3 regions of the Janibacter sp. UYMM211 genome follow, and region 2 is predicted to be linked to each of the others. Evidence: predicted binding sites of a transcription regulator. Region 2 holds the regulator's gene; each other region holds the start of a gene.

Region 1 (4,204 bases), 370 kb from region 2:
GCACGAGCGTCAGAAGCTGCTCCTCAAGCACACGACCCGTACCGTGCGCGCCGTCGTGCAGGGCGTGAGCTCTCGCCTCGACATCAACTCGCTCGAGCGCGACCGTGACGCGAGCACGCTCGAGCTCAACGAGATCGGCTCGGTGACGCTGCGGCTCGCTCAGCCGCTCGTCGTCGACCCATATGCCGACATCCGGTCGACCGGGTCCTTCATCCTCATCGACCCCGCCACCGGTGCGACCGTGGGCGCCGGGATGATCTCGGGTACGCACGGCGAGGACTACGCAATCTAACGCCCTTGGAAGACGCAAGGGGTCCCGCCGCAGCCGAGACCCCTTGCGTCTTCAGTCGCTCTACTTCAGACCAGTGCTGCTGTATCCCACCTCGACGACAGAGCCGGTTGGCAGCCCAGCGACTCCTTGGAGGAGCTCGACGTGGAGCATCGTGACGGTGATGCTCTTCGTGCCGGTGACCTGCTTGTTGATCGTCACCCTCGCGACCCCAGGCACGTTGACGACTGAGTTCGGCTTGAGGTTGGCGCTCGCGACAGACTTGCCGCCGATCTTCAGCCCGGCGAAGGTCGAGGTGTTCGACCGGTAGAACTGGCCGGTCGACCGTGAGCGCGAGGTCGTCGTCTCCGCCTTGATCGCGTCGGCGGAGATGAGGCCGCCGAGCACACGAGGCGATGCGGTCGTGTTCGTCACCCTGGAGTAGGTGCGAGAGGTATCGGTCTTGCCGACCGCCGTGGTCGTCGTCGTACCAGAGCTGGCGAGCAGCGGGATGTTGACGGCAGCGACATCAGTGGTTCTCGTGCCGCCACCGCAGGGCAGGTTCTGCAAGGCGGTCGGACTCGAGGTCACGGCCCCATTCAAGGCCCGGACCCGGGTGCTGAACCCGGTGCCGGAGTAGAAGAGGTTGTCCGGGAGGTCCTGGACCGCCGCCGTTGCCGACGCGATCTGGATGGTCGACCCTGTCGCGAGACCGAGAGGGTTACCGGGCAGGACCTTGATGATGAGGCCTGTTGTCTTCGCCGTGTACGCCCCGGTGGAACTCTTGGTGCGCGACTGCTGATTGACGGTGACGTCGGCGACACCCGCGATGGTGATCTTGGAGTTCTTGGCGACGTTCGCCGAGATGCTCCTGCCACCGATCTTGAGATTGGTGAAGGTCATCGTGTTGACCCCGCTGCGAGTGCCGTCCGACTTGGCGTAGGCCGACGAGTTCGTCTTGATCGCGTCGGCGGTGATCCTGCCGCCGAGCAGGTTGACCTTGCCGACTTGCGACTGGGTGTTGGTGCGCTTGTAGGTGCTGGTCTCGGTCGTCCTCGCCAGCGTCGTGACGGCACCGGTCTTGCCGACTACAGGGATCGAGATGCCAGCGATGGACCCCGTGCTGCTCAGCCCTCCCTGCCGAGTGCAGCCCACCGAGGCCTTGGCCGTCGCCCCGGACGTCACCTTCCCGTTGAGCAGGTTGACCTGGGAGCCGTAGGCGACGCCCGAGTAGGCCACGCCCGGTTTCGTCGTGCTCGCGGCCACCTCACGCGCAGTGCTCGCTGGCGCCGCCGTAGCCGGTGGCGCTGCAAGCACAACCGTCGCGCCGATGGTGATGAATACCCCTGCAATCCTCATGAGAGCCCCTTCTCTGAGTCCCTGCCACGTCAGCAGGGCTGACACGCGAGAGGGTAGTGACGCCAGTCATGCGGTCCGCACGGTGCAAACTTCAGGGTTCCGTCTGAAGGTCTTAAAGACTTGGTCAAGACGCGCTCTGAGCTCGTCCTCAGAGGTCATTCCGAGGCCCGAGCCATAGGGCTCTTCGCACCTCGATCAACGAAGGCTGCGTTGGTTTCGAGGCTCGTCGCAGAGCTCCTCACACCTCAACCACCGACTGACCGTTCGTCGACAACCTATCGACTGTTCGAACACCTGTTCGATAGCATGGGGTCATGGCGACGATGCCGCAGCTCCTCGACCCGGGCACCCCGGGCCAGAGCCGCGTGCCAGCCCTGCTCGACCAGGCCCACGCCGTCATCGACAGCCTCCAAGAGGCGATCGCCGCCGACCAGCGCACCGCTGGGCGGGCGCTGCGTGCTGATCTCGTCGAGGTCGAGCGCCTGGCCCGACGCGTCGAGGCCGCACGGCTGCGCCTGGTCGCCCGCGCGGACACCGTGCGGGTCGCTGAGCGCACCGGGCACACCGACACCGGGGCCTGGGTCGCCCAGTCCACCAACGGCGACCGACGCCCCGCCTCACGAGACGTGCGCCTCGCCACCGCCCTGACCGCACCCAGCACGCCGCCCCCGGATGACTCCCCTGATCAGACCCCGATCGGCCTCACCCTCGTCGGCTCCGTCTCCCCCAGCACCCCGTCGGCACCGCCGCAGGCCGAGCTGGCCCGCACCGCCGCCGCCCTCGACGACGGGCGGATCAGCGCCGACCACGCCCGCGTCATCACCAACGCCATGGCCGACCTGCCCGACACCCTCACCCCCGAGCAGCGCCACGCCTGCGAGGCCGAGCTGCTGCTGCTCGCGGTCAACCGAGCACCGGCCAAGCTGCGGATCGCCGCCAGGCGCGTCCTCGAAGCCGTCGAACCCGACGAGGACGTCGTCGACGCCCACGAGGATGGCGTCCTCGCCGCCGAAGAAGCCCACGCCCGCGACGAGTCGGCCTTCTGGATCCGCGACAACCACGACGGCACCATGACCGGGCACTTCACCGTCCCCTGGGCCGCCGGCGCCATCCTCGGCAAGGTCATCGACGCCATGACCGCACCCCGCCGCCGCACCCAGCCCGGTTCGGACGCCGTGATCACCGAACCCAGCGACCTCGCGCGCCTCACCGGCGACACCCGCGTCGACGAGCTCGACTGGCAGCACCGCCGCGGCCTGGCCTTCGCCGACCTCCTCAGCCGGATCCCCACCGACCACCTCTCCCGCAAGGTCGCCGCCACCCTCCTGGTCACCACCCGACTCGACGACCTCACCGGCGACCTGCGCCGTGCCGGGAGCACCGACGCCGGCGACCACCTCGACGCCGGCACCATCCGTCGCATGGCCTGCGCCGCCGGGATCATCCCCGTCGTCCTCGGCGGGCCCTCACAGCCCCTCGACCTCGCCCGCCAGAAGCGCCTCTTCACCGAAGCCCAAGCCCTCGCCCTGTCCCTGCGCTACGACACCTGCGCCGCGCACGGGTGCGAACGGCCTTTCGCGTGGACCGAGATCCATCACCTCCACGCCTGGCGAGACGGCGGGCTGACCGACCTGCTCAACGCCATCCCCCTATGCGGCTACCACCACCGCATGATCGACGGACCCGACTGGCAGCACACCACCCACCGCGCACCCGACGACACCGTGACGATCCGCTTTCATCGGCGCACGTGAGCGGGCCGGCGGTGCGCGGGTCGGGATTATGCGGGTCGGGTCCCGGCACGTGATCGTTTCGACGCCGAAACGCATCTGAACTGAGACTCGACAGACGGTGCCGTGGGTCACATGTGCGCCAATACCTTTCTCGCACAGGCCCCGTCGCCCCCTCGGTGTGGCCTGCCCCCCCCGCCCGCCTCGCGCTGAGGAGCGTGCTGTGCGAATGACGCAACCCCCTACCCCCGCCCATCTGCTGCGTCGAACGGCCGGTCTCGTCGCCGCCGTCGCCGCCGCCGGACTGGTCGTCACGGCGACCACCGCAGCGCCACACGCCGAGGCCTCGTCCTCGACAGCTGCCGGGTCGAAGCCCACCCCCGCACCGACGGGCACCAGCAAGCCCAAGACCACCGCCAAGCCGAAGAGCACCGCCAAGCCCGCACCGACGAGCAAGCCCAAGACGACCGCAAAGCCCAAGAGCACCGCGAAGCCGAAGACCACCGCGAAGCCGAAGCCGACGAGCACGCCGAAGCCGACCGCCAAGCCCAAGTCCACGAGCACCCCGAAACCAACCGCCAAGCCGACGGCGACATCCCCTTCGCCCGCCGTCATCTCCGCCCCCGCGGCCGGCACGACGAACCCCCGACCAGCCCTCGGCGTGCAGTACCACGGCATGTGGTCGGACCAGACGCCGGCGATGCGCGCGAAGGTCCTCGACCAGCTCGTCGCCAACGGCTCCGAGTGGGTCCGCATCGACGTCTCCTGGGCGATGATCGAGCCCAAGCACCAGCAGTACGACATGCAGTGGGGAGTCCCCTTCGTCGACACCGTGCTCAAGGAGGTC
Region 2 (4,204 bases):
GTACGGTCCTGCGGTCATCTGCAGTCCCCTCTTCGGTGAGTGGTGCAACGGGCGCAGACCCGGGCGCTGGCGACGCTGCCGGCCTGCCTGACCTTGTGGACGCTAGTGACCTCCGGCGAGCGGGGGCCGCGAGCGCACTACAGCCTTCGGGGTGGTATCTCGGGCTCTGACCTGGGCGGACGCCCCGCAGGGGACGGTCAGGTCCTCGCGCGACGCCCGCGGCCGCGGGGGGCGGATACTGGTGCGGTGAGCACCCCCGAGACCTTCCGCGAGATCGCCGACGTGCTGAGCCGCGGGCCGGCGCTGGCCCTCACCGGCGCGGGGATGTCGACCGACTCGGGGATCCCCGACTACCGCGGTCCGGACGGCACGCGCCGGGTGACGCCGATGCACCTGTCGGAGTTCATCGGCAGCAGCGCCGCCCGGCGGCGCTACTGGGCGCGCAGCTACGTGGGGTGGCGCCGCTTCAGCGCAGCCCTGCCCAACCGCGCCCACGAGCTCGTCACGCACCTGCAGGAGCGCGGTCAGGTCGGCGCCGTCATCACCCAGAACGTCGACGGCCTGCACCAGGCGGCCGGCAGCACCGGTGTCGTCGAGCTGCACGGGAGCCTGGCCGAGGTGGTCTGCCTCGCGTGCGGCGCCCGGGAGGCCCGGGCCGCGCTCGACGAGCGGATGGCGCAGCGCAACCCCGGCTTCGACGCGGACAGCGACGAGATCCGACCCGACGGCGACGTGCGCCTCGAGGAGGTCGAGGTCGAGACCTTCGAGGCGCCGCTCTGCCTCGTGTGCGGGTCGGACATGCTCAAGCCCGACGTCGTCTTCTTCGGCGGCTCGGTCGACAAGCCGCTCGTCGAGCACTGCTTCGCGCTCACGGAGGCGGCGCCGAGCCTGCTCGTGCTCGGGTCGAGCCTGCAGGTGATGTCCGGCCTGCGCTTCGTGCGGCGGGCCGCCAAGCTCGGCACGCCGGTCGTCATCATCACGAGGGGACGCACGCGCGGTGACGACCTCGCGACCCACCGGGTCGACGGCTCGCTCGACACGAGCCTGGACGCGCTGGTCCGCGCCAGCGCACAGGTCGGCTGACCGCCCCGCCACGCTGGACGGGCCCGCCCCGTGCAGGGGCGGGCCCGTCCGGCCGGGGCGGCGCGCCAGGCTCAGATGCGGCGCAGGACCGCGGTGACCTTGCCGAGGATCGTCGCGTGGTCGCCGTCGATCGGCTCGAAGGCGGGGTTGTGGGGGAGCAGCCACACCTTGCCGTCACGTCGCTTGAAGGTCTTGACCGTCGCCTCGTCGTCGAGCATCGCCGCGACGATGTCGCCGTTGTCGGCCGTCGGCTGCTGGCGCACGACGACCCAGTCGCCGTCGCAGATCGCGGCCTCGATCATCGAGTCGCCGACGACGCGCAGGAGGAAGAGGGAGCCCTCGCCGACGACCTGCTTCGGCAGCGGGAAGACCTCCTCGACGCTCTCCTCGGCGACGATCGGCACGCCCGCGGCGATCTGGCCGAGCACCGGCACGTACGTGGCGGCGGGGTGGGCGTCGCCGCTGCCCGTCGCGTCGGGGTCGTGGGGGCTGGCGCCACCGCGGTAGCCGGCGATGTCGTGGGTCTGCGCGTCGCCCTCGGGGGAGCGGGGCGCCTCGGGCGAGACGACCTCGATGGCGCGGGGCCGGTTGGGGTCACGGCGCAGGTAGCCCTTGCGCTCGAGCGCGGTCAGCTGGTGGGCCACCGAGCTCGGGCTCGTCAGCCCGACCGCGTCGCCGATCTCGCGCAGGCTCGGCGGGTAGCCCCGCGTCGCGACCGCGCTGCGGATCACCTCGAGGACCTTGACCTGCCGGGCGGTCAGCCCCTCGCCGTTGTCCCGCACCGGCAACGTGCGGATGTTGTCCTCGCTCATCGCGCCCCTCGCTGTCTCGCTCGCGCCGCGACCCGTGAGGGGGCGGCTGGTGGCCTGCTCCTGCGGGGGAGGACAGCGTTGTCGGTGCTCGCTGGTTGTCTCTCCCGTGTGGCCGACGGTAGTGCTCGGCCCGGTCTAGATCAAACACATGTTCGAGCGTGTCTTGTTCTCGCTCGAACACCTGTGCTAGACATCGTGCAGACGCCTCGTCGAACACCGGTTCGACCAGACGACCAGGAGGAGACCATGAGCGCACTCACCGTCCAGGCCCCGCAGCACGCTGCCCGGCCCTCGGCGCTGCGCGACCCGCGCCGGGCCGAGCGCCACCTCGTGTCCGTGCCGACGGGGACCGACGTCCCCACCGAGCTGCGGGTGACCCGTCGGGGTCGCCTCGCGCTCACGACGATCGCCGTCGCGGCGCTGCTCGCGCTCGGCACCGGCATCGCGACCGCGGGCGGCGAGGCCGCGGCGGCCACGACCGTCACCGTCGAGCAGGGGCAGACCCTCAGCGACGTCGCCGCCCGCCAGATGCCCGGCGTGCCCACGAGCGCGGCCGTCTCGGCCATCCGCTCGGAGAACGCGCTGAGCACCCCCTTCGTCCACGCCGGCCAGGAGCTCGTCATCCCGACGCGCTGACCGTCACGACGGATCACCAGACCACCCGGGTCCCTCGACCCGACCCGGGCGATAGCGACGGCCGCACCTCCACCGGGTGCGGCCGTCGTGCTGTCCCCGCCGGCTGTCGACAGGGCCTCGCACCGGCGTGTCGCCCGGTATCCCGGGCCTTCTCGCCCGGGGGCTTGCCGGGTCTTGCGTGCGTGGTGGTGGGCGTGATGAAATGGCACTACATCTAGTGGTTACACCGATGTCATTCGTCCACATGTAGTGCACATGTACGACGATGTTGTCCACCGGTTGTCGACAGATGTCCACAGCAGAACCGCCCTGATCCACACCCCGGTCCACAGCCGGCGACCCGCCTCGTGCAAGTCAGCCGGTGCCCGACCTGTGCCACCGTGCCCGAGAGGAGAGCATCGTGCACTGCCCCTTCTGCCGTCACACCGACTCTCGCGTCATCGACTCGCGCACGGCTGACGACGGGTCCTCGATCCGTCGTCGTCGGCAGTGCCCCGAGTGCAACCGGCGCTTCACCACGCTCGAGAGCGCGAGCCTGAGCGTGACGAAGCGCTCGGGGGCGGCGGAGCCCTTCAGCCGGGCCAAGGTCCTCGTCGGCGTCCGCAAGGCCTGCCAGGGCCGACCGGTCACCGAGGACCAGCTGGCCCTGCTCGCCCAGCGCGTCGAGGAGGCCGTGCGGGCGCAGGGCAGCGCCGAGATCGACGCCCACGAGATCGGGATGGCGATCCTCGGCCCGCTGCGCGAGCTCGACGAGGTCGCCTACCTGCGCTTCGCGAGCGTCTACCAGGCCTTCGACTCGCTCGAGGACTTCGAGGCCGCCATCACCCTGCTGCGCGCCGAGCACACCGCTCTCGCGCAGGACGCCCCCTAGACCCCCGGGTACCGGCACGCGATCGGGCTGTCGGTACCCGGTGACACGCTTGATGCGAGGTCTTCCCTTGCACGCCGCCCGCACCACACAGCACCACATGAGCAGCACCACCTGCAGACCCGCACCACCGAGAGAGGGACCATGACCGAGACCGCCGGCAAGCCCAGCACCCGTCGATCCGCGAAGAACCGCGGCATCACGGTCGAGCGCATCTACACCACCGAGGGCGTCCACCCCTACGACGAGGTGACCTGGGAGAAGCGCGACGTCGTCCAGCAGAACTGGAAGACCGGCGCGACGATCTTCGAGCAGCGCGGGGTCGAGTTCCCCGACTTCTGGTCGGCCAACGCGAGCACCATCGTCACGACGAAGTACTTCCGCGGCGCCGTCGGCACGCCCGAGCGCGAGCAGGGTCTCAAGCAGCTCATCGACCGCGTCGTGCTCACCTACGTCAAGGCGGGCAAGGACCACGGCTACTTCGCGACCCCGGTCGACGCCGAGATCTTCGAGCACGAGCTGACCTACGCCCTGCTCCACCAAGTCTTCAGCTTCAACTCCCCGGTGTGGTTCAACGTCGGCACGAAGAGCCCCCAGCAGGTCTCGGCGTGCTTCATCCTCTCCGTCGACGACTCGATGGACTCGATCCTCAACTGGTACAAGGAAGAGGGCTTCATCTTCAAGGGCGGCTCCGGCGCCGGCCTCAACCTCTCCCGCATCCGGTCCAGCAAGGAGCTGCTCTCCTCCGGCGGCACCGCCTCCGGCCCCGTGAGCTTCATGCGCGGTGCCGACGCGTCGGCGGGCA
Region 3 (4,204 bases), on a different contig from region 2:
CGTCTCGTAGTAGTCGAGGTGGCCGGTGAAGCCGAAGCGGTCGCGCAGGGGCGCGGGCAGCAGCCCGGCCCGGGTCGTCGCCCCGACGACGGTGAAGGGCGGCAGCTCGAGCGGGATCGCGGTCGCCCCGGGCCCCTTGCCGACGACGACGTCGACGCGGAAGTCCTCCATCGCGAGGTAGAGCATCTCCTCGGCCGGGCGCGACATGCGGTGGATCTCGTCGAGGAAGAGCACCTCGCCCTCGGCGAGCGAGGACAGGATCGCCGCGAGGTCGCCCGCGTGCTGGATCGCCGGGCCGGAGGTGACCCGCACCGGCTGGCCGAGCTCGGCGCCGACGATCATCGCCAGCGTCGTCTTGCCCAGCCCGGGCGGGCCGGAGAGCAGGACGTGGTCCGGGGGCGCGGCACGGCGGCGCGCCGCCTCGAGGACGAGCCCGAGCTGGTCGCGCACCTTCGTCTGGCCGGGGAAGTCGACGAGCCGCTTCGGGCGCAGCGCCGCCTCGACCGCGGTGTCGTCCTCGGCCGCGGCGTCGACAATGCGCGCGGTCGCGTCGTACGACCCGTCGCCAAGGCTCACCGGCCCGTCGGCCGGTGGGCCGCCGGCAGGCTCGTCGGCCTCGCGGATCTCGGAGGTGAAGCCGTCGCGGCTCATCCGGCGAGCTCTCGCAGAGCCGCGCGCAGCGCGGCGGAGACGTCCGGAGCGTCGCCGAGACCGGCCGCGGCGCGGTCGAGCGCGCCCTCGGCCTGCGACGCCGAGTAGCCCAGGCCGACGAGGGCCTCGAGCACCTGGGTGCGCCACGGGGCGACGACCGGCTCGACCGGGGCCGACGCGACGGCCCCGGGCACGACGCCGATCTTGTCGCGCAGCTCGAGGACGAGGCGCTCGGCGCCCTTCTTGCCGATGCCGGGGACCTTCGTCAGGGTGCGCACGTCCTCGCTGCCGACGGCGGCCGCGAGGGTGTCCGGGGTGAGCACGGACAGGATCGCGAGGGCGACGCGCGGCCCGACCCCCGAGACCGTCATGAGCAGCTCGAAGGTGTCGCGCGCGCCGTCGGCGTCGAAGCCGTAGAGGGTGAGCGAGTCCTCGCGCACGACGAGCGACGTCGCGAGCGTGACCTCGGAGCCGGGGCGGCACGCGGCGGCGACGGCCGGCGGCGTGTGCACGAGCATGCCCACACCGCCGACGGAGACGACGACGCGGTCGAGGCCGACGTGCTGGGCGCTGCCGGTCACGGAGGCGATCACGCGCCGACCCCCTTCGCCGCGAGCCGGGCCCGCTCGGAGGCGACGGCCTGCTCGAGCCGGGCCGACCCCCCGCCACGCCAGGCGTGGCAGATGGCGACGGCGAGCGCGTCGGCCGCGTCGGCCGGGCGGGGCGCCTCGGGCAGGCCGAGGACGCGGGTGATCATCGAGGTGACCTGCGCCTTGTCGGCGCGTCCCGAGCCGGTGACCGCGGCCTTGACCTCGGTCGGGGTGTGCTCGTGGACGACGAGACCGCGGCGCGCGGCGGCGAGGTGGACCAGGCCGCTCGCCATCGCGGTCGTCATGACCGTCGGCACGTGCTCGGCGACGTAGACCCGCTCGATGGCGACGACATCGGGCTCGAAGCGGTCGAGCCACGTGTCGAGCTCGTCGGCGAGGTAGGCCAGCCGGTCGCCGGTCGCGCGCTCGGAGGTCGTGCGCACGACGCCGACGGCGACCATCCGCGGGCGGGCCCCGCTCGGTGCGAGGTCGCCCCGGGCGCCGACGTCGAGGACCGACAGCCCGCACCGGGTGAGACCGGGATCCACCCCGAGGACGCGCACGACATCTCCCTTCGACCGAACACCTGTTCGGGACCAACCTACGCAGACGGGCCGGACTGCGTCGTCAGCGACACGCGTCCGGCCCGGTGCGAGGACCTGCCCGGCGGGCGACCTCAGTCGTCGGACTCGAGCTCGGCGAGGACCTCGTCGGGGATGTCGCCGTTGACGTAGACGTCCTGGACGTCGTCGCTGTCCTCGAGTGCCTCGACGACGCGGATCATCTTGCGCGCGCCGTCGGCGTCGAGCGGGACCTGGAGGTTGGGCACCCACGAGGCCTCGGCGGAGTCGTAGTCGACCCCGGCGTCCTGGAGCGCGGTGCGCACGGCGATGAAGTCGGTGGCCTCGGAGACGACCTGGAAGACGTCGCCGTGGTCGTTGATCTCCTCGGCGCCGGCCTCGAGGACGATCTCGAGCAGGCCGTCCTCGGTCGCGTCGGGCTTGCCCTCGCCCTGGGCCTTGGGGACCATGACGACGCCCTTGCGGTCGAAGACGTAGGCCACCGAGCCCGGGTCGGCGAGCTGGCCGCCGTTGCGGGACAGCGCGGTGCGCACCTCGGCCGCGGCGCGGTTGCGGTTGTCGGTGAGGCACTCGACGAAGACGGCGACGCCGCCGGGCGCGTAGCCCTCGTAGACGATGGTCTCCCAGTCGGCCCCGCCCGCGGTGGCCCCCGACCCGCGCTTGACCGCGTTGTCGATGTTGTTGTTGGGGACCGAGGACTTCTTCGCCTTCTGGATGGCGTCGTAGAGCGTCGGGTTGCCCGCGGGGTCGCCACCGCCGGTGCGCGCGGCGACCTCGATGTTCTTGATGAGCTTGGCGAAGAGCTTGCCGCGCTTGGCGTCGATCGCCGCCTTCTTGTGCTTCGTGGTTGCCCACTTGGAGTGGCCGGACACTAAGACTCCCTCTGCTGCTGCTCGCGGTGACCTGATCGACGGCCAACTGTAGTCGCCGGGTGCGTCCTCGGCGGGCGTGCCTAGGCTGCGGCCATGGACCGACCCCTCGTCATGCGGCCGCGGGCGGCCGCAGACCTGCCCGCCCTCGTCGACCTCGTCGGCGAGCAGCAGCCGCAGAGCCGCTACCCCTACCGGTGGCCGCTGCCCTTCCCCGTCGAGGACTTCCTCGTGCGGCCGGGCGAGATCGAGACGTGGGTGGCCGAGGACGACGAGGGCCTGCTCGGGCACGTCTCGCTCACCCGGGCCGACGTCGACGAGCACGCGGCGGCGTGGTCGCAGGGCACCGGCCGGCCCGCCGGGGAGCTCGCGGTCGTCTCGGTCCTCGTCGTCGCGAGCCGGGCCCGGCGTCGAGGCATCGGGCGCGCCCTCATCGGCGAGGCGGTCGCGCGCAGCCGTGCGCTCGGCCTCCAGCCCGTGCTCGACGTCGTGCCGGTCAACGACGCCGCGCTGGCGATGTACCGCGGCCTCGGCTGGGTCGAGCTGTCGCGGGCCCGCGCGTCGTGGCAGCCCGACGACGCGCCCGACCTCGTCCTCATGACCCTGCCGGGCTAGCCGCCCGTCGGCGACGTGACCGGGGTCCCGGCGGTCCGGCTCCAGCCGAGGACGACCGCTGCGTCCGTGCGTCGGAAGAGGTCGCGGTCGGCGGCCTTGCGCAGGTCCAGGGTGCGACCGAGCCGGATGCTGTAGAAGCGGTAGTCGGTGTCCCCCACGCCCCCCGAGGCGCCGGCCCGGATGCCGTAGTCGGCCGCGGAGCGGCTCGAAACCGTCGTCGTCGTGATGATCGGACCCGACGTCCCCGCCGCGGCCACCACCCGCAGGGTGCCCCCGGGGCCCACGGACACGGACGCCGCGCCGGTGCAGCTGCTCGCGGACGTCGAGATGATCGACGGGTGCGCACCGGTGCCGCCGAAGCGCACCTCGCACCCGGTCTGGCGCACGCCGCCCGCGGGCGCCGAGCCGTGGACGAAGTCGCCGTACTTGTCCAGGGCGGGTGTCGTCGTCGCGTTGGCCAGCCCGGGCCGGGCGGTGGTCTTGGTCCAGGCGACCCACATGTTCGCGTAGGCGCCCGCCATGACCTTGCGGTCGGCGGCGCGGCGGAGGTCGATCCGCCGCTTCGAGCGCGTGTCGAAGAGGTCGACGTGCAGCTCGGTCGGCGAGGAGCTGATGCCGGTGATGATGCCGCGGCGCACGAGGGTCTCGTCGGGGTCGGCCGAGACGTTGACCGTGCTCCCCCGCTGCTCGTCGGAGTAGCGGATGCGCACCCGGCCCAGGCTGCTGATCCCGACGCTGCGCACCCCGGTGCAGTGGTGGCTGCTGTTGGCGTGGATCTTCGGCCCGGCGGAGCCGAAGCGGATGGCGCACCCGCCGGCGACCGTCTGGTCGTCCGTCGCGAGCCGGTCGTGGTAGCGCCCGTACGCGTCGACTCCGGGGTCGAGCTGTCGTGCGTCGA

What was found. The regulator LexA, encoded in region 2, represses DNA repair genes until DNA is damaged. The targets are predictions, from matches to a motif close to TCGAACANNTGTTCGA.
Region 1: ABIB53_RS02930 (HNH endonuclease signature motif containing protein) is a predicted target of LexA. The motif match lies at 1,914-1,929, and genes of this name have one in related genera.
Region 3: ruvC (crossover junction endodeoxyribonuclease RuvC) is a predicted target of LexA. The motif match lies at 1,820-1,835, and genes of this name have one in related genera.

Annotation. Positions count from the first base shown of each region.
Region 1 is NZ_JBEPOY010000001.1:651,200-655,403, forward strand. Features, by position in the region: gene ABIB53_RS02920 (sulfate adenylyltransferase subunit 1) at 1-292, shown strand, start outside; gene ABIB53_RS02925 (choice-of-anchor P family protein) at 353-1,627, opposite strand; gene ABIB53_RS02930 (HNH endonuclease signature motif containing protein) at 1,942-3,381, shown strand; gene ABIB53_RS02935 (glycoside hydrolase 5 family protein) at 3,587-4,204, shown strand, end outside.
Region 2 is NZ_JBEPOY010000001.1:278,671-282,874, reverse strand. Features, by position in the region: gene ABIB53_RS01270 (hypothetical protein) at 1-18, opposite strand, end outside; gene ABIB53_RS01265 (NAD-dependent protein deacetylase) at 247-1,083, shown strand; gene lexA (transcriptional repressor LexA) at 1,155-1,895, opposite strand; gene ABIB53_RS01255 (LysM peptidoglycan-binding domain-containing protein) at 2,142-2,531, shown strand; gene nrdR (transcriptional regulator NrdR) at 2,932-3,402, shown strand; gene ABIB53_RS01245 (vitamin B12-dependent ribonucleotide reductase) at 3,544-4,204, shown strand, end outside.
Region 3 is NZ_JBEPOY010000003.1:84,631-88,834, reverse strand. Features, by position in the region: gene ruvB (Holliday junction branch migration DNA helicase RuvB) at 1-651, opposite strand, end outside; gene ruvA (Holliday junction branch migration protein RuvA) at 648-1,244, opposite strand; gene ruvC (crossover junction endodeoxyribonuclease RuvC) at 1,241-1,804, opposite strand; gene ABIB53_RS09610 (YebC/PmpR family DNA-binding transcriptional regulator) at 1,918-2,694, opposite strand; gene ABIB53_RS09605 (GNAT family N-acetyltransferase) at 2,788-3,306, shown strand; gene ABIB53_RS09600 (hypothetical protein) at 3,303-4,204, opposite strand, start outside.